2 regions of the Gordonia sp. SID5947 genome follow, and region 1 is predicted to be linked to the other one. Evidence: riboswitches for the same ligand, from Rfam matches in the RefSeq annotation. Region 1 holds a riboswitch; the other holds the start of a gene.

The links. A riboswitch is a leader RNA that binds a small molecule or an ion and turns the genes downstream of it on or off. The one in region 1 is predicted to bind cobalamin.
Region 2: it holds a riboswitch for cobalamin, as region 1 does, so the genes downstream of both, GTV32_RS08185 (iron ABC transporter permease) here and cobN (cobaltochelatase subunit CobN) in region 1, are expected to answer to the same signal.

What each region holds. Positions count from the first base shown of each region.
Region 1 is NZ_WWHU01000001.1:940,315-950,350, reverse strand. Features, by position in the region: gene GTV32_RS04400 (precorrin-2 C(20)-methyltransferase) at 1-1,433, opposite strand, end outside; gene GTV32_RS04395 (precorrin-8X methylmutase) at 1,439-2,062, opposite strand; gene GTV32_RS04390 (precorrin-3B synthase) at 2,075-3,232, opposite strand; cobalamin riboswitch at 3,271-3,406, shown strand; gene cobN (cobaltochelatase subunit CobN) at 3,454-7,077, shown strand; gene GTV32_RS04380 (FxsA family protein) at 7,223-7,723, shown strand; gene GTV32_RS04375 (amidohydrolase) at 7,760-9,400, shown strand; gene lnt (apolipoprotein N-acyltransferase) at 9,397-10,036, shown strand, end outside.
Region 2 is NZ_WWHU01000001.1:1,762,392-1,772,427, reverse strand. Features, by position in the region: gene rocD (ornithine--oxo-acid transaminase) at 1-348, opposite strand, end outside; gene GTV32_RS08205 (Lrp/AsnC family transcriptional regulator) at 446-892, shown strand; gene GTV32_RS08200 (3-deoxy-7-phosphoheptulonate synthase) at 1,153-2,223, shown strand; gene GTV32_RS08195 (PepSY domain-containing protein) at 2,286-3,653, opposite strand; gene GTV32_RS08190 (hypothetical protein) at 3,906-4,433, opposite strand; cobalamin riboswitch at 4,480-4,695, shown strand; gene GTV32_RS08185 (iron ABC transporter permease) at 4,785-5,822, shown strand; gene GTV32_RS08180 (ABC transporter ATP-binding protein) at 5,822-6,598, shown strand; gene GTV32_RS08175 (ABC transporter substrate-binding protein) at 6,595-7,599, shown strand; gene GTV32_RS08170 (helix-turn-helix transcriptional regulator) at 7,672-8,019, shown strand; gene GTV32_RS08165 (ATP-dependent Clp protease proteolytic subunit) at 8,052-8,642, opposite strand; gene GTV32_RS08160 (ATP-dependent Clp protease proteolytic subunit) at 8,639-9,253, opposite strand; partial or broken gene GTV32_RS08155 (alkaline phosphatase D family protein) at 9,345-10,036, opposite strand, start outside.

The DNA.
Region 1 (10,036 bases):
GTCGCGGACGAGCCGATGATGATCAGGGTGCGCATGTCGATGGTCTCGGGATCGAGTTCACCGACCGAGATCGTCCGCAGGCTCTCGGTCGGACCACCCACGTCGCGACCGACGACCAGTGTCCGGTCGGATGAGGCCGTCTCCAGCAAGATCTCTTTGAGTTTGCCGACCTGCCAGGTCCGACTGGCCGATCCGGGGTTGTAGATCGCCACGACGAGATCGGCAGCCACCGCGTGCCGAATCCGGTCGGCGATCACGTCCCACGGCTTGAGCCGGTCGGACAGCGAGATGATCGCGAAGTCGTGTCCGAGCGGCGCACCGACGGCCGCGGCCACCGCGCTCGCGGCGGTCACCCCGGGTGCCACCCGTACCGCGACGTCGTGCCAGCGTGGTTCCGCGGCGACCTCGGCGACGGCGGCAGCCATCGCGAAGACGCCCGGGTCACCCGAGGACACCACGGCGACACGCGCGCCCCGAGCGGCGAGATCGAGGGCGAATTCCGCCCGCTCGGCCTCCACGCGGTTGTCGCTGGCGTGGACTCGTTGTCCGGGGCGAGCGGTGACCCGTGACAGGTACGTGGTGTAGCCGACCAGATCGGTGGCGCGAGCGAGTTCCACCTGCACCTGCGGGGTCGTCTGGTCGTCGGCGCCGGGGCCCAGCCCCACCACCACCACCTCGCCGCGCGCCGACGAGTCGTCCGGGGGACGATTCGGGTTGTTACGCGGCCCGGGCACCACGACCATCGAAAAGTACGGCACCTCATCGGGATTCACATCGAGCAGTGGCACCACGCGCTGTGCGGTGGTGGACGCCCGCTCCACGTACCAGGCTTCGTCGGCCCGACCAGCCGACACCAGCGCGTCACGCACCCGGACAAAGGTCCGTCCGAGCTTGAGGACGGCGATGGCATCGGCCGCACGGAACCGCGCCACCAACTCCGCCGTGGGGAGGGTGCCGGGCACCACGGTCAACGTCTCGTCGGCCTCGACCAGCGGGATCCCCAGCGCGGCCGACGACGCGCTCACCGACGTCACCCCGGGGACGATCTCGGCGTCGAACTCGCCGACGAGGCGCTTGTGCATGTGCATGTACGAACTGAAGAAGAGCGGATCACCCTCGGCCAGCAGCGCCACGTGGCGTCCGGCCCGCAGGTGCTCGGCGAGCCGGGCGGCACTCTCGGCATAGAAGTCCTGCAGCGCCCCCGCATAGCCGCCCGGGTGGTCGGTCGTCTCGGTCGTGACCGGATACATCAGGCGTTCTTCGATCTGACCGTCGCGCAGGTAGGGCGCCGCCACCGACCGCGCAATGCTGTTGCCGTGTCGCGCACAGTGATACGCGACGACATCGGCCGACCCGATGAGCCGGGCCGACTTCACCGTGACCAGCTCGCTGTCCCCGGGTCCGAGGCCGATTCCCCAGAGTTTCCCACTCACCGACGTCACTCCTCCGGACTCGCCAACGCATTGATGGCGGCCGCGGTGATCGCCGATCCACCGCGTCGCCCGGTCACCGTGATGAACTCGAGGTCGTCACGGAGCGCGAGGGCCGCACAGGATTCCGCAGCTCCGACAAAACCGACCGGCGCGCCGACGATCGCTGCCGGGCGCGGTGCGCCGTCGTCGATCATGTCGAGAAGTGCGAACAGAGCGGTCGGGGCATTGCCGATCGCCACCACGGCACCGTCGAGGTGCGGGCGCCAGAACTCGAGCGCGGCAGCCGTTCTGGTGGTGCCCAGACGTTCGGCGAGCGCAGGTAGCGACGGTTCGGACAGGTGACAGCGAACGTCGTTGTCGGCGGGCAGACGCTTTCGCGTGACACCCGCGGCGACCATCGACGCATCGCACAGGATGGGCGCGCCGGCCCGGAGCGCCGCGCGCGCGGCCCGCACCACACCTTCGGTGGCCACCACGTCGTCGGTCAGGTCGGTCTGTCCGCACGCGTGGATCATGCGCACCACGACCTGCGCCACGTCGGCGGCGAAGGCGGACAGATCGGACTCGGCACGGATCGTGGCAAAGGACTGGCGATAGATCGCGGGCCCGTCACGCAGGTAGTCGCTCATGGTGCGGTCAGCCTATCGACGGTGCGTCTGATACCCACCGTCGGGAGTGGCCTCGACGCTGCGATGCGGGCCGCTGGGGGAGCCGCACCGCCGGCCGCACCCCACCCAGTGTTCGCGCTCCGCCACCGGCTCGCCGCCCCGCACGCGCGCCAGCAGGTCGTCGCGGACCGGCGCCGACGACTTGGCGCATCCCGGGGCACCGACACAGCAGCTCACGGCCGCCCACGGTGAGGCCGCGTCGAAGATCAGTCCCATCGGCGCCAGGACCCGCACCACGGTCTCGGCGACCCCCTCGTCCAGATCGCAGATCAGGATCTCGCGGTCGGGGGTCACGACGATCGGCACCGCCACCGCGGCCACGAACTCGGCGAGCCGGGCGGGGAGTCGTCCGAGTTCGACGACGGCGCCGAGGAGTACCGCGCCGTCGTCCTGGCCGAACCAGCCGACGATCGGTTCGGGCGGCATCGGGTCCGGACCACCGACGACCGTTGCCAGCCGAGTGCGTGCCCGGGTGGTGAGGTCCATTCGTTCGGCGTCCGTGAGATCGGCGACCCGCCACGCCCCCACGGATATGTCGCCGAGGTCCTCGGCGACGGCGAGGAGTTCAGTGACGACCGCGTCGTCGCCGCGGGCCGAACCGACAGGTACGCCACCCACCAGCACGTCGGCGACGACCTCGGCGGACGCGTCGACCGAGCGGACCACGGCGCAGACGTCGGGTTGCCGGCGCGCGATGTCACCGCGGCCGTCGTCGAGGCCGAAGAGGAACCGTCCGGAGATCGACGAGGCGTCGGCGGTCTGGAGCCGCTCGTCCAGCAGGTCGGCGAGCGGACGCACGTCGGCCACACCACCGATCCGGCCGGTCAGTGGACTGACCTCGATGTTGCGAACCTTGTCATGCGCCGAGCTCGGGGCCAGGCCTGCGGCGACGACCGCGTCGGCCACCGCATCGACGTCGGTGAGACCACGCAGCTGCACGTTGCCACGCGCAGTCAGTTCGAGGTATCCGTCGCCGTGCGCGGCGGCCGCCTGCGCGAGCAGTTCGAGCTGGTCGGGCCGTATCCGCCCGCCGGGCAGGCGCACGCGGGCCACCGCGCCATCTGCCGCAGCATGGGTACTGAAGACGCCGGGGCAGCGGTCGGCGGCATCACGGCGGGCTGGCTCGGTCACGCCCTCAGGGTAGGCCCCCGGCGCCGAGGTGCGAACCCCGCGCTGACTAGGCTGAACGCACCGAGGAGCGGCAGAAGCCGGTGCAAATCCGACGCGGTCGCGCCACTGTGAGGGTGTTCGAGGTCGACGACCGGCAACACCCGAGCCAGACCTGCGCTCCGGTAACCGACAGACGTCACCGCCGACCACACACCGGGCGCGCCATCCCGGCGAGGAGAACCATGATCCTGCTGCTCTCGACCTCCGATACCGACCTCATCACGGCAGCGGCCTGCGGCTCGGACTTCTCCGGGGCCAATCCCGCACGCATCCTCGTCGACGACATCCCCTCGCTGGCGGTGGGCGCCGACCTCATCGTGGTGCGCATCCTGGGTGGGACGCGGGCATGGGAGGACGGTCTCGCCGCGGTCGAGGCGACCGGCAAACCGCTGGTGGTCTGTTCCGGCGAACAGCAGCCCGACCCGGACCTCATGGCGCACTCGAGTGTGCCGGCCGGCGTGGTCGCCGAGGCGCACAATTATCTCGCGGCCGGTGGCGTCGAGAATCTCGTCAACCTCCACAACTTCCTCTCCGACACGGTCCTGCTGACCGGTCTCGGCTTCGATCCGCCGCGACAGACCCCTGCCTGGGGCGTCCTCGAGCGATCCGCCCGTGCCGCCACCTCGGCTCCCACCATCGCCGTGCTGTACTACCGGGCCCAACACCTCGCCGGGAACACCCGCTACGTCGAGGCGCTGTGCGCCGCCATCGAGGACCGCGGGGGCCGTGCGCTGCCGATCTACTGCGCGTCACTGCGGACCGCTCCCGACGATCTGATCGACCTCCTGGGTACCGCCGACGCGCTCGTGGTGACCGTCCTCGCCGCCGGGGGTGCCACCCCGGCGGCGGCATCGGCCGGTGGCGACGACGACGCATGGAACATCGAGCGGCTCGCCGCACTCGACATCCCGATCCTGCAGGGCCTGTGCCTCACCGGCTCCCGCGCCGACTGGGCGGCCACCGACGACGGACTCTCGCCCCTGGACGTGGCAACCCAGGTGGCCGTACCGGAGTTCGACGGCCGCATCATCACCGTGCCGTTCTCGTTCAAGGAGTTCGACGAGAACGGTCTGCCCTGGTACCAGCCGGACCCGGAACGTTGCGCACGGGTGGCCGGGATCGCGGTGGCGCACGCCCGCCTGCGACGTACGCCTGCGTCGGATCGCCGTGTCGCGCTGATGCTCTCGGCGTACCCGACGAAACACGCCCGGATCGGCAACGCCGTCGGACTCGACACCCCGCGCAGCCTGCTGCACCTCCTCGTGGCGTTGCGGGCGGCCGGGTACGACATCGGGCCGGACTCCGGCCCGGACGCGATACCCGGTCTGGCCGGCGATGATTCCGATGCGCTCATCCATGCGATCGTCGAAGCGGGCGGGCAGGATCCGGACTGGCTGAGCGAGGAAACGCTGGCGGCCAGTCCGATCCGCGTCGCCGCCGACGACTACCGCCGATGGTTCGCGACGCTGCCGGAGGAACTGCGGCACTCCGTCGAGGAACACTGGGGTCCCGCGCCGGGCGATCTGTTCGTCGACCGATCGACGCGTCCCGACGGCGAGATCGTGGTGTCCGCCATGCGCTTCGGCAACATCACGCTCATGGTGCAGCCGCCCCGTGGGTTCGGTGAGAACCCGGTGGCGATCTATCACGACCCCGATCTGCCGCCGTCACATCACTATCTCGCCTCTTATCGATGGCTCACCGGCCGCGGCGACGGAGACGCGGACATACCCGGTTTTGGCGCCGACGCGATCGTGCACGTCGGCAAGCACGGCAACCTCGAATGGCTGCCCGGGAAGACCCTCGGGATGTCGGCCGCATGTGGGACCGACGCCGCTCTCGGTGACGTCCCGTTGATCTATCCGTTCCTGGTCAACGACCCGGGAGAGGGCACCCAGGCCAAACGGCGCGCCCACGCGGTGCTCGTCGACCACCTCATCCCGCCGATGGCCCGAGCCGAATCGTACGGCGACATCGCCCGGCTCGAGCAGCTCCTCGACGAGCACGCCAACATCTCGGCGCTCGACCCCGCCAAGCTGCCCGCCATCCGTCAGCAGATCTGGACGTTGTTGACCGCAGCCAAGATGGATCATGACCTCGGCTTGTCCGAACGTCCCGACGAGGACGTCTTCGACGACATGCTGCTGCACGTCGACGGCTGGCTCTGCGAGATCAAGGACGTCCAGATCCGCGACGGACTCCACGTCCTCGGACAGGCGCCCGCGGACGAGAACGAGGTGGACCTGGTCCTGGCGATGCTGCGTGCCCGCCAGCTGTGGGGCGGCACGCAGGCGCTGCCGGGTCTGCGCGAGGCACTCGGGCTGACCGAGGACGGCAGCGCGGCGCGTACCTCGGTCGACGACGTCGAGACCACGGCAAGAGAACTCGTCGCCGCGTGTGCCAAGGAGGGCTGGACGGCGGCGGCGGTCGAGAACGCGGCGCAAGGCCACCCGTCCGCCGTGGCCGACGTGCTCGGATTCGCCGCGCGCGAGGTGGTTCCCCGCCTGCGGCAGACCGGCCGCGAGATCGACCAGATCCTGCACGCTCTCGACGGCGGATTCATCGAGGCGGGGCCGAGTGGGTCACCGTTGCGCGGCCTCATCAACGTGCTGCCGACCGGACGCAACTTCTATTCGGTGGATCCCAAGGCCGTCCCGTCGCGGCTGGCGTGGGAAACCGGTCGTGCCCTGGCCGATTCGCTGATCGAGCGGTACGTCGCCGAGCACGGTCACCATCCCGCGTCGGTCGGGTTGTCGGTGTGGGGGACCAGTGCGATGCGCACCTCCGGCGACGACATCGCCGAGGTCCTCGCGCTCCTCGGTGTGATGCCAATCTGGGATGAGGCATCCCGACGGGTCGTCGACCTGGAGCTGATCGGCCTCGCCGAACTCGGCCGCCCGCGGATCGACGTCACCGTGCGCATATCCGGGTTCTTTCGTGACGCGTTCCCGCATGTGGTCACGATGCTCGACGACGCGGTCGCGCTGGCCGCGGCGGCAGACGAAGCCGACGATGAGAACTACGTCGCCGCCCACGTCCGCTCCGCGCTGGCCGATCACGGTGACCGGCGCCGCGCATCGACCCGGATCTTCGGGTCCAAGCCAGGCACGTACGGCGCAGGGCTGTTGCAACTGATCGACTCGCGAGAATGGCGTAGCGACGCCGATCTGGCACAGGTCTACACCGAGTGGGGCGGTTACGCGTACGGCCGGGACCTCGGCGGCATACCGGCCGTCGACGACATGCGCTCGGCCTATCGACGCATCGCCGTCGCGGCGAAGAACACCGACACCCGCGAGCACGACATCGCCGACTCCGACGACTACTTCCAGTACCACGGCGGGATGGTGGCGACCGTACGTGCGCTGACCGGCACCTCGCCGGACGCGTACATCGGCGACAGCACCCGACCGGACTCGGTGCGGACACGCACCCTGTCGGAGGAGACCAGCCGCGTGTTCCGCGCGCGGGTGGTCAATCCGCGCTGGATCTCGGCGATGCAGCGACACGGCTACAAGGGCGCATTCGAGATGGCGGCCACGGTCGACTATCTGTTCGGCTACGACGCGACGACAAACGTGGTCGCCGACTGGATGTACGAGAAACTCACCGAGGCTTACGTCCTCGACGAGGACAATCAGCGTTTCATGCAACAGTCGAATCCGTGGGCGCTGCACGGTATCGCCGAGCGTCTCCTGGAGGCCGTCGATCGGGATCTCTGGGAGGAGCCGCCCGCCGACATGCTCGATCAACTGCGACAGGTCTATCTGCAGGCCGAAGGGGACATCGAGGGCCGCGCCGAGTGATGTGATCACCGCGACCCGGCGCTCGGGAAGAAATCCGGCGGATTCGGGAGAAATCCGGCACCCTCGATCGTTGGACGAGCAGAGACCAGGGCGACACCGACCATCTCGGCCGGTGGACGAGGGGCTCGGAAAGGCGGAGATCCTGATGCGGATGCTCTACGTGATCGCGTATTTTGCGGTCGAGATCGGTGCGTTCGTCGCGATGGCGCACTTCCTCGGTTTCGCCTGGGCGGTGTTGATCACCCTCGCCGCGGTCGTGGGCGGATTCGTGTTGCTCCAGCAACAGGGTCGGAAGGTCTTCGCCGAACTCCGCCGTGCCTCCCGCAACGAAGTCGACCCGCGCGGTCCGCTCACCGACACCGCGCTTCTCGCGGCGGCGAGCCTTCTGCTGGTCGTTCCCGGGATCGTGTCCACCGTCGTCGGTCTGGTCCTGTTGGCGCCGCCGATACGGCGGGTGATGCGTCCGGTGGTCGCAGCTGCCGGTGCGCGCCGGTTCGCCGCGACCATGGACCGCGCCGGGATCTATGCGAGTGGCATGTACGTCGGTCGCGGGACCGTGATCGACGGAACGGTCGTCGATGCCGACGGTACCGTTGTCGATCCGACGCAGGGACCCGCGGATCGCGGGTTGCCTCGGGGCCGATAGTCCCGGCGACCGCCCGTCAGGGCACACTGGACCATCGTGACCACGGAACTGTTGCTCGGCGGTGTCGTCTATTCACCGGCCGCTCCGGATGCCACTGCCATGGCCGTGACCGACGGCACCGTCGTCTGGGTCGGCAGCGACGACGTCGGCCGGGCGCTGCACCCCGACGCGCAGGTCACCGATCTTCGGGGCCGCTTCGTCGGACCGGGATTCGTCGACTCACACGTGCATCTCACGTCCACGGGCCTGGCCCTGTCAGGTCTCACCCTGAACGACGCGACCAGCCGATCGGACTGCCTGCGCCGAGTGGCGTCCTTCGCGTCGGGCACCGACGACGGCGAGCTGATCTGGGGTCTCGGCTGGGACGACTCCGCCTGGCAGGGAGCCGATCCCGATGACCGTCGCTTCCCGACGACCGCGGAGATCGATGCGGTGGTCGGCAACCTGCCCGTCTACCTGGCCCGGATCGACGAACATTCCGCCGTCGCGTCCACTGCGCTGCGGCGCCTGGTTCCCGACCTCGAAGCCGCCGTCGGTCATCACCCCGACGAGCCGCTGGTCGCCGAAGCCCACCACCTCGTCCGCGGCGCGGCCCGCCAACTCGTCACCGCGGCCCAACGCAGCCGTGCACAACGCCGCGCCCTCGACACGGCCGCCGCACATGGAGTCGTCGCAGTCCACGAGAACGGCGGCCCCGACATCAGCGGTCTCGACGACTTCCTCGCGCTGGCCGAACTCGACCATCCGGTCGAAGTGCGTCGCTACTGGGGCCAAGCCGTGCAGAGCGCCGAACATGCCCGTGAACTCCTGGCGATCAGCCGCGCGGACGCCCTCGCCGGTGATCTCTTCATCGACGGGGCGATCGGCTCGCACACCGCCTGGCTGACCGAGCCGTACAGCGACCATGCCGGGCACACGGGGATCAGCTACCTCGACTACGAGACCATCCGCGACCACATCCGGGCATGCACCGAGATCGGCACCCAGGCCGGATTCCATGTGATCGGCGACGCCGCGACCGCTTCGGTGGTGGCCGCGTTCGAGGAGCTCGCCGCCGAACTGGGCACGCCGGCGCTCGCACGCTGCGCCCACCGACTCGAGCACGCCGAGATGGTGTCGGCCGAGCAGGCCGCGACCCTGGCACGCTGCGGTGTGATCGCGAGCATGCAGCCGCTGTTCGACGCGGAATGGGGCGGACCGGGGGACCTCTACGAGCAGAGACTCGGAGTGACCCGAACCGCCGGGCTGAACAACTTCGCCGGACACGCTCGCGAAGGGGTGATCCTGGCCTTCTCGTCCGATGCGCCGGTGACCCCGATCGATCCGTGGTCGTCGATCCGTGCAGCCGTACACCACCATCAACCCCGGAACGCGATCTCGGCCCGGGGTGCGTTCGCGGCCGCGACCCGCGGTGGCTGGCGAGCCGCGGGCGTCAACGACGGCCTCACCGGAACCCTCGTGCCCGGCGCCCCGGCGAATTACGCGGTCTGGGACATCGACGACCTCGTGGTGGCCGGATCCCACGCCGGGGTTCAGCGCTGGTCCACCGACCCGCGGTCGCGGGTGCCTGCCCTGCCGGACATCACCCCGGGCGCACGACTTCCCCGGTGCGTCCGGACCGTGCACCGCGACACCGTCCTGTTCGACGGCGGGGTGCTCGACGGCGGCACCACGTGATCTCGTCCCGGTCCGCGTGGACCGTGCTGCTGGTGCAGACGATCGTCGCGGCGGTGGCGGGCCTCGCGATGTGGGCAGCTTTTCCGCCCCGCAACCTGTGGTTCCTCGCGGTCGTCGGCCTGGGTCTGATGGCGGCACTGCTGGGCGCGGGTCGCCCCCGAGCCCGCACCGGCGCGTGGCTCGGTTTCGTTTTCGGTCTCGCGTTCTTCGTGCCACTGCTGCCGTGGATCGGCGTCTATGTGGGACCTCTGCCATGGCTGGCGCTCGCTGTGATTCTGGCGGTGTATCTCGCACTCTTCGGACTGATCGCGGTGCTCACCATGCGGCTGCCGGTTCCACCGGTCTGGTTCACCGTGTCGTGGGTGCTGGTCGAGGCTCTGCGGTCGGCCTTTCCGTTCGGCGGATTCCCGTGGGGGAGAGCAGCGTTCAGTCAGGTCGACGGGCCGTTGCTCCCGATGGCATCGCTGTTGGGCGCGCCCGGGCTATCGGCCGCGGTCGCGCTCCTGGGCGCCTCGATAGCGTGGCTGTGTCAGATCGTCTTCCGGGCTGTCCGCGCCGGCGAGTACCACGGACGATCGGTCGTCCGCGGGGCCGCGTTGGCCGTGGTCCTCGCCCTGCTCGGTCCGATCTCCGCGA
Region 2 (10,036 bases), 820 kb from region 1:
GGCCTCGAGCCAGGCCGCATAGAGGTCGCCCTCCGGGCCGCGTTCGGGAAATGCGAAGCGAGCCGCGACCGTGTGTCCGCTGATGCTGAGACCGCCGTTGGCTGCGTAGACCATGTCTGGAAGGTCAGGGTGCGGATCGACCACTCGGACGGTGTGGCCGAGGGTTTGGTAGGCCGCACGCAGACGGCGCCATTGAGCGATCGCGAGGTCGGAGTCCACCGGCGTCGAGGGGTCCATCCAGGGATTGATCGTGTAGGCGACCGTGAAGTGGACCGGCGGGGTCATGGCATAGGTCCGCAACCGCGACGTGCGCACCGGGAGGGCGAGAGCAGGGCTCGTCAGCGTCATGAATCGACGCTATCCTCGGTCCTGTGTGCAATCAATCGACGTGTGTTGCGCATGCCCGCAACAAAGCGGTCAGATGTACTCAACAGATGGAGATGCATTGCGTCAGCTCGATGATCTGGATGAGAAGGTGCTCGCCTGCTTGACCAAGGACGCCCGGGCCACGTTCGCGCAGATCGGTGACCAGGTGGGCCTATCGGCTCCGGCGGTGAAGCGGCGGGTCGACCGATTGGTCGAGGACGGCGTGATCAAGGGATTCACGGCGATCGTCGATCCGCACGCGATGCAGTGGACCACCGAGGCCTATGTCCAGGTCTCCTGCCGGGGCAACATCTCGCCCGATTCGCTGAAGGCGGCGTGGGAACCGATTCCGGAAGTCGTCAGCGCCGCGACCATCACCGGTCAGGCGGACGCCATCCTCCGGGTCCGCGCTCGCGACGTGCGCCACCTGGAACAGGCGCTGGAACGGATTCGAAGCGCAGGTCCGGTCGACCACTCGGAGTCCATCATCGTGCTGAGTCAGCTCATCGACCGGGGGCACCCGTGAGCGACGCCGGATCAACGCGATTGGACGCGGTGCGGGGTCGTGCTAGCCTGGTCGCCGTGATGACCACCGCACGCGCCTATTGGCGCTTTATCGAGGCTCCGGGTGGGGCCGCGATAAGGCGCTGATCGTCGCGCGCACCACACCCGGAGCCCGAGCAGCAACCACGAGGTTGCTGCTTTCGTCATTTCAAGGGCCTCCGGTGATCTGTGAGCAACCAGGGGCACCCGACATCGACCGGGCCAGACCCCGAAAGGCATGACGTGACCACCATTCCCGACTTGACTGCCGAATCGACCTCCGATCGCCGGGTCAAGTCCTTCCGTTCCATCCCGTCGCCCGACACGATTCGCAGTGAACTGCCGCTGACCGCCCGTCGCGCGGTGGCGGTGCGCAACGATCGCGACGAGATCGCCGACATCCTCGCCGGTAGAGACGACCGCCTGCTCGTCGTCGTGGGTCCGTGTTCGGTACACGACCCCGTGGCGGCGCTGGACTACGCACGACGGCTGGCACCGCTGGCCAAGGACTACGCCGATCGTCTGAAGATCGTGATGCGCGTCTACTTCGAGAAGCCGCGCACCACAGTCGGGTGGAAGGGCCTCATCAACGATCCCGGGATGGACGGGACCTTCGACGTGGAGCGCGGGTTGCGGACCGCTCGTTCGCTGCTGCTCGACATCATCGACCTCGGATTGCCTGTCGGGTGCGAGTTCCTGGAACCGACCAGCCCGCAATACATCGCCGACACCGTCGCCTGGGGTGCCATCGGGGCGCGCACCACGGAGTCGCAGGTCCACCGCCAGCTCGCATCGGGACTGTCGATGCCCATCGGTTTCAAGAACGGTACCGACGGAAACGTCCAGGTCGCGATCGACGGTGTGAAAGCGGCGGCGGCGCAACATGTGTTCTTCGGCGTCGACGACTTCGGCCACGGATCCGTGGTGGAGACCGCAGGTAACGACGATTGTCACGTGATCCTGCGTGGCGGCACCGCCGGACCGAACCATGACGGGGAGTCGGTCGCGGAAGCGGTCGACGCGCTCGCGAAAGCTGCTCTGCCGCAACGAGTGATGATCGATTGCTCGCACGCGAACTCCGGCAAGGACCACGTTCGGCAGGCCGAGGTCGCCAATGAACTCGCCGCGACGATCGGGTCGGTACGTCGTGCGGGCCAGAAGGTGGCGATCAGCGGCGTCATGCTCGAGAGTTTCCTCGAGCCGGGCGCACAGTCGCCGGACGCCCGTCCGCTGACCTACGGCCAGTCGGTCACCGACAAATGCATGGGCTGGGAGGCCAGCGCGGCAGTGCTGGCAACGCTGGCCCAGAGTTGACGCGCGGCGGCGGGGGCGGACATGCCGCTGTCGCCCCCGGCCGCCGCGACCGACATCTCGGGTCAGTTGTGCTTGTGCCGCAACCGTTCCGCGTGGCCGACGATGATGTCGACGAGGATGAATCCGGCAAGGCTGATACCGAGGAGCGGGATGAGCCAACCGACTGCGACGGCGATCGCCGCCACCGCCACAAGCGTCGGGACCGGTAGTCGCCGCCAGGCCCCTCGTTGCGGCGGCCGTCCGACCGAGATCGTGCGGCCGGTACGACGGGGGCGACGCTGCCACCACATCTGGTAGCCGCGGACGATCACGGCGAGCAGGCCGATCGCCAACACGAGCAGTGCCACCTGGTTGACGAGGCCGAACAACAGTCCCATGTGCAGCGAGATGCCCCATGTGCTCAGTTTCGCGGCGACCGGCCAGTCGGCGAACCAGGAGACGTCGACGACCTGTCCGGTCGCTCCGTCGACGGAGACCGTGTTCGGTGAGAACTGCCATGGCTGTCGTGTCTCGGCGACCGTGAACGCGGTTGTCTCGTCGGTCGGTAAAGTGACCTCGACGTGATCGGTCACCCCGACGCGACGCGCATCGGACAGAACCGAGTCCACTTGCGCCACAGTGTCATCGGTCGCGTTGCTCCCGACGGGATCGTGCCCGCCCGCGTGGCCCTCGTGCCCGCTGTGTGCGGAGGGCGACATGTCGGATCGGTCGAGGGACGTGGAGACACTCGGAGTGGTCCAGCTCAGCGCCGAACGCAACTCGCCGATGTTCTCGCCGGCGAATCGTGACCAGGTCAGGCCGGTCGCCGAGAGGAACAGCACGCCGACGACGATCCAGACGCCCACGGCACCATGCCAGTTCAGCGTGCGGGCCCGCCCGGTCGTGGAACGGTCGACGGTGATCAGCCGGGCCTTGCGGTCGCGCCTCGTGCGGCGGTGGCGGGCGACCCACAGTGTGAGACCCGCCAATGCGATCACCCACAGCCATGACGCAGCGAGCTCGCTGTACACACGGCCCGGTTCGCCCAGATGCAGGTGACGATGCAGCTGGCTGAACCAGGTTCGCAGTGGGAGCGCCGCGGAGCTGCCGTAGCTCACCAGCTCCCCGACCGGCCGCGTGGTGACGGGATCGACGAAGACCGCCAGCCGCTCGGACTCGCCCAATGACGGGTCGTCGAACAGCACGCGCGTGGTGTCGCCGGGTGCCGCCGCCGGGCGCACCGCGGAGAGGGTGAGATCCGGTCGCTCGGCCATGGCGGCGCGGATCTGATCGGCGACGGGGCGAGTCGGACCCGTGCTGTCGGTGTGTAGTTGCCCGCGATAGACGACTTTCTCGAGACTCGGTGCCAGCGCGTACAACCCGCCGCTGACGACCGCGACGATCAGAAATGGTGCCACCAGAATGCCTGCGTAGAAGTGCAATCGCCGCACCAGCGGTTCCCAGGCGGTGCGGCGACTGCCCGGCCGGTCGCGAGGAGGGCCGGACGGTGTCGACGAATCCGGGAGGTCTACCGGTGTCGACGAGGGGAGGGGACGTGGGGGTGGTGGTTCCTGGGTGAGGGACACAGCGGTCCGCCTTTCACAGCTGAATGCGGCGCGCGGCGTCGTCATGCCGCGCGCATACGCAAGGAGCCGACCGGCGCGTGCTTTTGTCGCGGGCAGGTCAGCGAGGATGAGGAATGGTCAGATCGCGGCTGCGGGCGGGCCGCGGGTGCCGACCGGCCGGACATGCCGGCGGCCGGGGCGCAGACGGTCGTCGTCCGCGGGCAGCACGCTCCAGGCAGTCGAGTCGTCCACCGGCGATGAGATGAGGGTGAGAACTGTCCGGATCACCACCGACAGAGTCGCGCTCAGGGCGGACTCCAGGCCGAGAGCCGATGCGGCCGCCACGACGGTCGCGGCCACGTGGAACGTCGCCATCGACGGGGTGAACAGGGTGGCGTGGTGATGCGACAGGGCGACGAGTGAGAGGTGTCCCACGACCTGTCCGGCGACGAGCATGCCGACCAGACCGGGCCGCCCGGCCTTCGACGTAGCTGTGACCGCCGCCGTCCAGCCCAGTCCGGCGCAGACCGCGACGAGGAGGGTGAGCGCCGTGGTGTCCGGCAACCCGCCGCCGGCCGCCGAGTGCGCGAGGATCGCGGTGACCCCCGACGACGCACCGACGACGCAACCTCGAACGTTCTCGAGGGTGTGGGCCTGCGGGTCCATGGCTCGCATCCTATGACGGTGTTGCAACGCCGATCGAGTCGGCTGCTAGGTTCGGTGTTGCGTCGGTCTCGCGTCCGGTTCGTCCGGATCGAGCGCAAGAGGGAATCTGGTGAGAATCCAGAGCTGCCCCGCAGCGGTGACCGGAAACGACAGCGACCAGGAGCACTGGGTCAGCGATGACCTGGGAAGCGGCCGTCACTAGGTGGCACGAACAGTGCCGTGTCCGGGAGTCCGAAGACCTGCCGACGTGACCGCAGCGGTGTGCCGCGGTCGACATCGACTCCGTGGGACATGGTCGGTGCCGCCGGTCGGTCGGCGTCGTCGTGTGCCCTCGGTATGTGACGAGGTGCGATGACCAGGCAGTGGCTGCGCGTGAGCGTGCTGAGTGCGCTCTGCGTATCGGGGCTTCTGGCCGTCTCCGTGCTCGGACTCATCTTCGGCACAGCCGACATCCCGTGGCGTGATGCCTTCGGATACCTGTGGGCCGACCTGGTCGGTGGCGTCGTCACCGCGGCCGACGCCGCCGATTACCGGATCGTGGTCGATTCGCGACTCCCTCGTGTTCTCTCCGGTGCACTGGTCGGGGCAGGCTTGAGCACTGTCGGCCTCGTGGTTCAGGCGATGGTCCGCAACGCGCTGGCCGATCCGTATGTGCTGGGCATCTCGTCGGGAGCATCGGTGGGCGCAACCGCGGTGCTGCTGTTCGGAGTCTTCGCCGGGGCCGGTGTCTACGCGCTCCCGAGCGCCGCATTCGTGGGCGCGTTGGCCGCCACTGCGATCGTCTTCGCGATCGCGAGATCGCCCGGCGGTCTCACGCCGTTGCGGCTGGTGCTCACCGGAACTGCTCTGGGGTACGGGTTTTCGGCTTTGACCACGGTGCTGGTCTTCCTCGCGCCTGCGGGCGATGCCGCTCGCAGTGTGATGTTCTGGTTACTGGGGAGTCTCGCAGCGACGAGCTGGCGCACCGCGGGGCTCATGGCGGCCGTGGTGCTGATGGGCCTCGTGGTCGTCGCCGGACTCGCCCGCCAGCTCAACGCGCTGGCAATGGGCGATGAGGTGTCGGCATCACTCGGCCTGCGCGCCTCGCGATTCCGCATGCTGCTGTTCGTCGTGGCAGCGCTCATGACCGGCGTCATGGTCTCGGTGTGCGGGGCCATCGGGTTCGTCGGACTGGTGGTGCCACACGTGGCACGGCTTCTGGTGGGCGCCGACCATCGCCGCCTGGTGGTGGTCACACCGCTCATCGGCGCCGTGTTTCTCGTCACCGCCGATCTGCTGGCCCGAACCGTCATACCGCCGCAAGAGCTCCCGCTCGGTGCGATCACGGCCGCGGTCGGTGTGCCCGTCTTTCTGCTCCTGATGCGCCGCCGCGGCACGGAGGCGGGGTGATGCGGGCGGTGGACTACGACGAGGTCGGCGTCGCAATCGGACATGCGACGATCTTGCGCGACGTGACGGTCCACGCGCCGCGGGGCAGTTTCCTGGGCATCGTCGGCCCCAACGGCAGCGGGAAGTCGACGATGCTGCGTTGCCTATACCGCGCTCTCGACCCGACCCGGGGGCGTGTGCGGGTGGGAGACCGTGACGTCACGTCGATCAGCATGCGGGACAACGCTCGTCAGGTTGCCGCCCTCACTCAACGGATCGCCCTCGACTTCGACTTCACGGCGGCGGAGGTGGTCGCGACCGGTCGTCTGCCGCATCGTTCCCTGACGAGCTCCACCGGCCATCGCGACCGGGAGCTCTGCGCGCAGGCGATGAGCGACGCCGGCGTGGCACATCTGGTCGACCGAGCATTCACCTCGCTCTCCGGTGGTGAGGCACAACGGGTTCTGATCGCCCGTGCGTTCGCGCAGGAGCCGGCAGTCCTGGTTCTCGACGAGCCGACGAACCATCTCGATGTCCGGCACCAGTACGCAGTGCTGCGTGCGGCGCGCGATCGCGAGGTCACTGTGGTCGCGGCGTTGCACGACCTGAACATCGCCGCACAGTTCTGCGACCGGCTTGTGGTGCTCGCGCACGGTCAGGTGGTTGCGACCGGAACACCACGCGAGGTCCTCACACCCGCAGCCATCCGCCGGTTCTTCGGCATCGGCGCCCATGTCTTCGATCATCCACGCCTGAACGTTCCCCAGGTCATCTTCGACGAGAAAGAAGCAGAATGACGACGAGATCGGTGATCATGGGCCTCTCGGCACTGCTGGTGTTGTCCGGCTGTGGTGCGCAGGTTGAGGGTGCGGCGCCGAGCACGGGCGGCGGAGAGGTCAGCGTGGAGAACTGCGGTGCACCGCTGACCGTACCCGGACGTCCCGACCGGGTCGTCACGAACGACACCGGCATCACCGAGATCATGTTTGCGCTCGGTCTGTCCGACCGGATGGCCGGATACACCACGTATGCAGGGAAGGAGCGGGACATCGAATCTTCTCCGTGGCGTGCCGATTTCGAGCGGACCACCTCGCTGGGGGACGGATTCACCCGCGAGGTCATCCAGTCTGCGGATCCCGACTTCGTCTTCGCAGGGTGGAATTATGGGTTCAAGGAATCGACCGGGGTCACACCGGAATGGATTCGCGGTCTGGGTGCAACGCCGTACCAGCTGACCGAGGCCTGCCGACAGCCGGGAAGCGCCGAGCGCGGCATCATGCCGCCCCTCGATGCGTTGTACGCCGACCTGACGAACATCGGCGACATCTTCGGTGTCCGCGACCGGGCGGATGCGCTGGTCACCGACTATCGCGTCACGGTGACCAAGGCCAACGCGACCGCGCCGGCTGCCAACCGGCGGTCTCGTGTGTTCCTTTTCGACAGTGCCGATCCCAACCCGTTCACGGCGGGGAGATACGCCGCGCCGGAACAGATCATCTCGGAGGCCGGCGGTACCAACATCTTCGGCGACCTCGCGGATTCGTGGGCATCGACGTCATGGGAAGCGGCCGCCCAACGTGACCCGCAGGTGATCCTGATCGTGGACTACGGCGCGGGGCCCGAGAACACTGTCGAGGCCAAGATCCGGCAACTGCGAGCCCATCCGCTGATGTCGCAGACCGACGCCGTACGCCATGGGCGGTTCCTCGCGCTGCCGTATGCGGCGTTGGTGGAAGGCCCCCGCAATCCTGCCGCGATCACGACGGTCGCCCGTTACCTCCGGTCGGTGGGATTCTGATGGCCACGACGCGGGTTCTGCTGACAGCAGAACCCGCGGTCGGGTCGCGTCTGCGCGACCTACCATCGGCCCATGGACACCCGACTGCAGCCTGCCGAACCCTTGTGGCGTGAGGTGACCGGACGGGTTCTCCGTCGTCATCGCCACGACCGCGGCGAACGTCTGGTGGAGACCGCGCAACGCGCGGGGGTCTCGAGTCAATACCTCTCCGAGATCGAACGTGGCCGCAAGGACGCCTCGTCCGAGCTGCTGGCCGCAGTGGCGGGAGCCCTCGGACTGACGCTTCTCGACCTCACGCGCGAGGCGTCGATCGAGCTGTCCCGGACGACCGCGACGCCCGTGTTGCGGGCCGTCACGGTCCGGTCACCGGCGATGGCGCCGGTGCGGACCTTCCGCGGGCCGGTTGCGTTGGCGGCCTGAGTCACCCGGCTCCGTTACCGGTGAGTCGCGGTCTACCCGCGGGTGTCGATTATCCGGTCGGCCAGTCCGTACGACACGATCTCCTCGGCTCGCAGCACACGGTCCCGATCGGTGTCGCGTCGGAGCGTCTCGACCTCCTGACCGGTATGGCGGCTCATCGCCTTCTCGATCTCCTCGCGGACACGCAGGATCTCCTCGGCCGCCAGGATCAGATCGGGAATGGTGCCGCGCCCTTGACCCGACGGTTGATGGAGCAACACCCGGGCGTGCGGGAGAACCGATCGTCGTCCGGGGCTCCCTGCGGCGAGGAGCAGCGCCGTCGACGAGAGTGCCTGCCCGACACATGTGGTGGCGATCGGGGCGTGGCAGTACTGCATGGTGTCGTACAGGGCGAAGGTCGCCATCACCGAACCGCCGGTCGAGTTGATGTACAGGTCGATCGGCGCGTCGGGGTTGTCGGAATCGAGGTGGAGTATCTGCGCGATCAACGCGTTCGCCACGCCGTCGTCGATCTCGGTGCCGAGATAGATGATCCGCTCGTCGAGGAGGTGGCTGTAGACGTCCATCACCCGCTCGCCGTTCGGCGTCCGGCTGATCACGTTGGGGATCGTGTATGTGCTCATCGCGCGACCCCGAAGCCGGTGACTGCCGGCGTGAGCGGACGGATCTGCGTCAGGTCGTCGACGATGTGGTCGACGAACCCGTACTCGACCGACTCCTCGGCGGTGAAGACGTGGTCGCGCAGTGAATCCGCGAAGATCTTCTCCACCGGGCGGCCGGTCTGCTCGGCGATGATCGTCAGAACCGTGTCGCGGACATGGCGTAGGTCGTCGGCCTGTAGTTCGATGTCCGGAGCGTATCCGCCGATGCCCGCGGAACCCTGATGCAGCAGGACCTTGGCATGTCGGAGCGCATACCGCTTGCCGCGCGTGCCGCAACAGAGCAGGAACTGTCCTGCGCTGTAGGCCATCCCCAGGTTCACTGTGCTCACATCGTTGGGGATCAGGCGCATCGTGTCCATGATGGCGAGCATGGCCGGGACGGAACCGCCTGGCGAGTTGATCCACAATGCGATGTCGGACACCGGGTCCTCGGATGCCAGCATGACGAGCTGGGCGCACATCTGACTGCCGATCTCGTCGTCGAGAGCGGAGTCGAGCATCAGGACACGTTGCGTCAGAAGACTTTCTGCGGTCCTTCGGCGAAGGGGGAGGAATCGTTGTTCATCACTCATGTCTCGATCCTGCGCCGGCGCCTCCGGATTGGGCGCGACGCGCTGCCACGCGCAGAACGACGCTGCCACGAGCAGTGTGTGCCCCTGGCCGTCAGATCACGTCGATGGTGGGCCGGGCGTCCGGAATCGTGATCAGGGCGCGGCGATGCAGCCGAGCCGACGACTCCGCGATCGAGTCGGCGACCCGGTATTCGGCCTCCCACCGGTCCGCCCGCAGGCGGTTGAGGACATAGCCGCGTTGCGCGTTCCCGAAACGTACGTGCGGCGACGCGGCCTTGATCGCGCGGTCGGTGGCATCGCTGTCTTCGCCGTCGCCGCCGGACGAGATCGACGTACCGGCCAATTCGACTCCGACGGTGGGTGACTCGCGACGGTAGGTCGAGCGGAGGTCGGATACCGCGTTGCGGTGGATGTCGCCGACGATCGACACGAGATTGGTCACGCCCCGGCGTCGCGCGCCATCGAGCACCCGGGCACGGTTGGCCTCGTAGCCACTCCAGCCGTCCATGCTGACCTCGCGGACGCCGTTCTCCCGGTGGGCGAGGTCGGCCATGGTGGTCTGATGTACCAGCACATTCCATCGATGCCCGCTGCGGGCGAATCCGTCGAGCAGCCATCGTTCCTGCGCTGCGCCGATGATCGTCCGGCGGGGATCGGCGGTCACGCTGTTCTGTCCGGTGTCGTCGTCGCCGTTCGCCTGATCACTGCGGAAGGTCCGCGTGTCGAGGACGTTGAACTCCACGAGATCGCCGAAGGCGAAACGGCGGTAGGCGCGGATGCCGG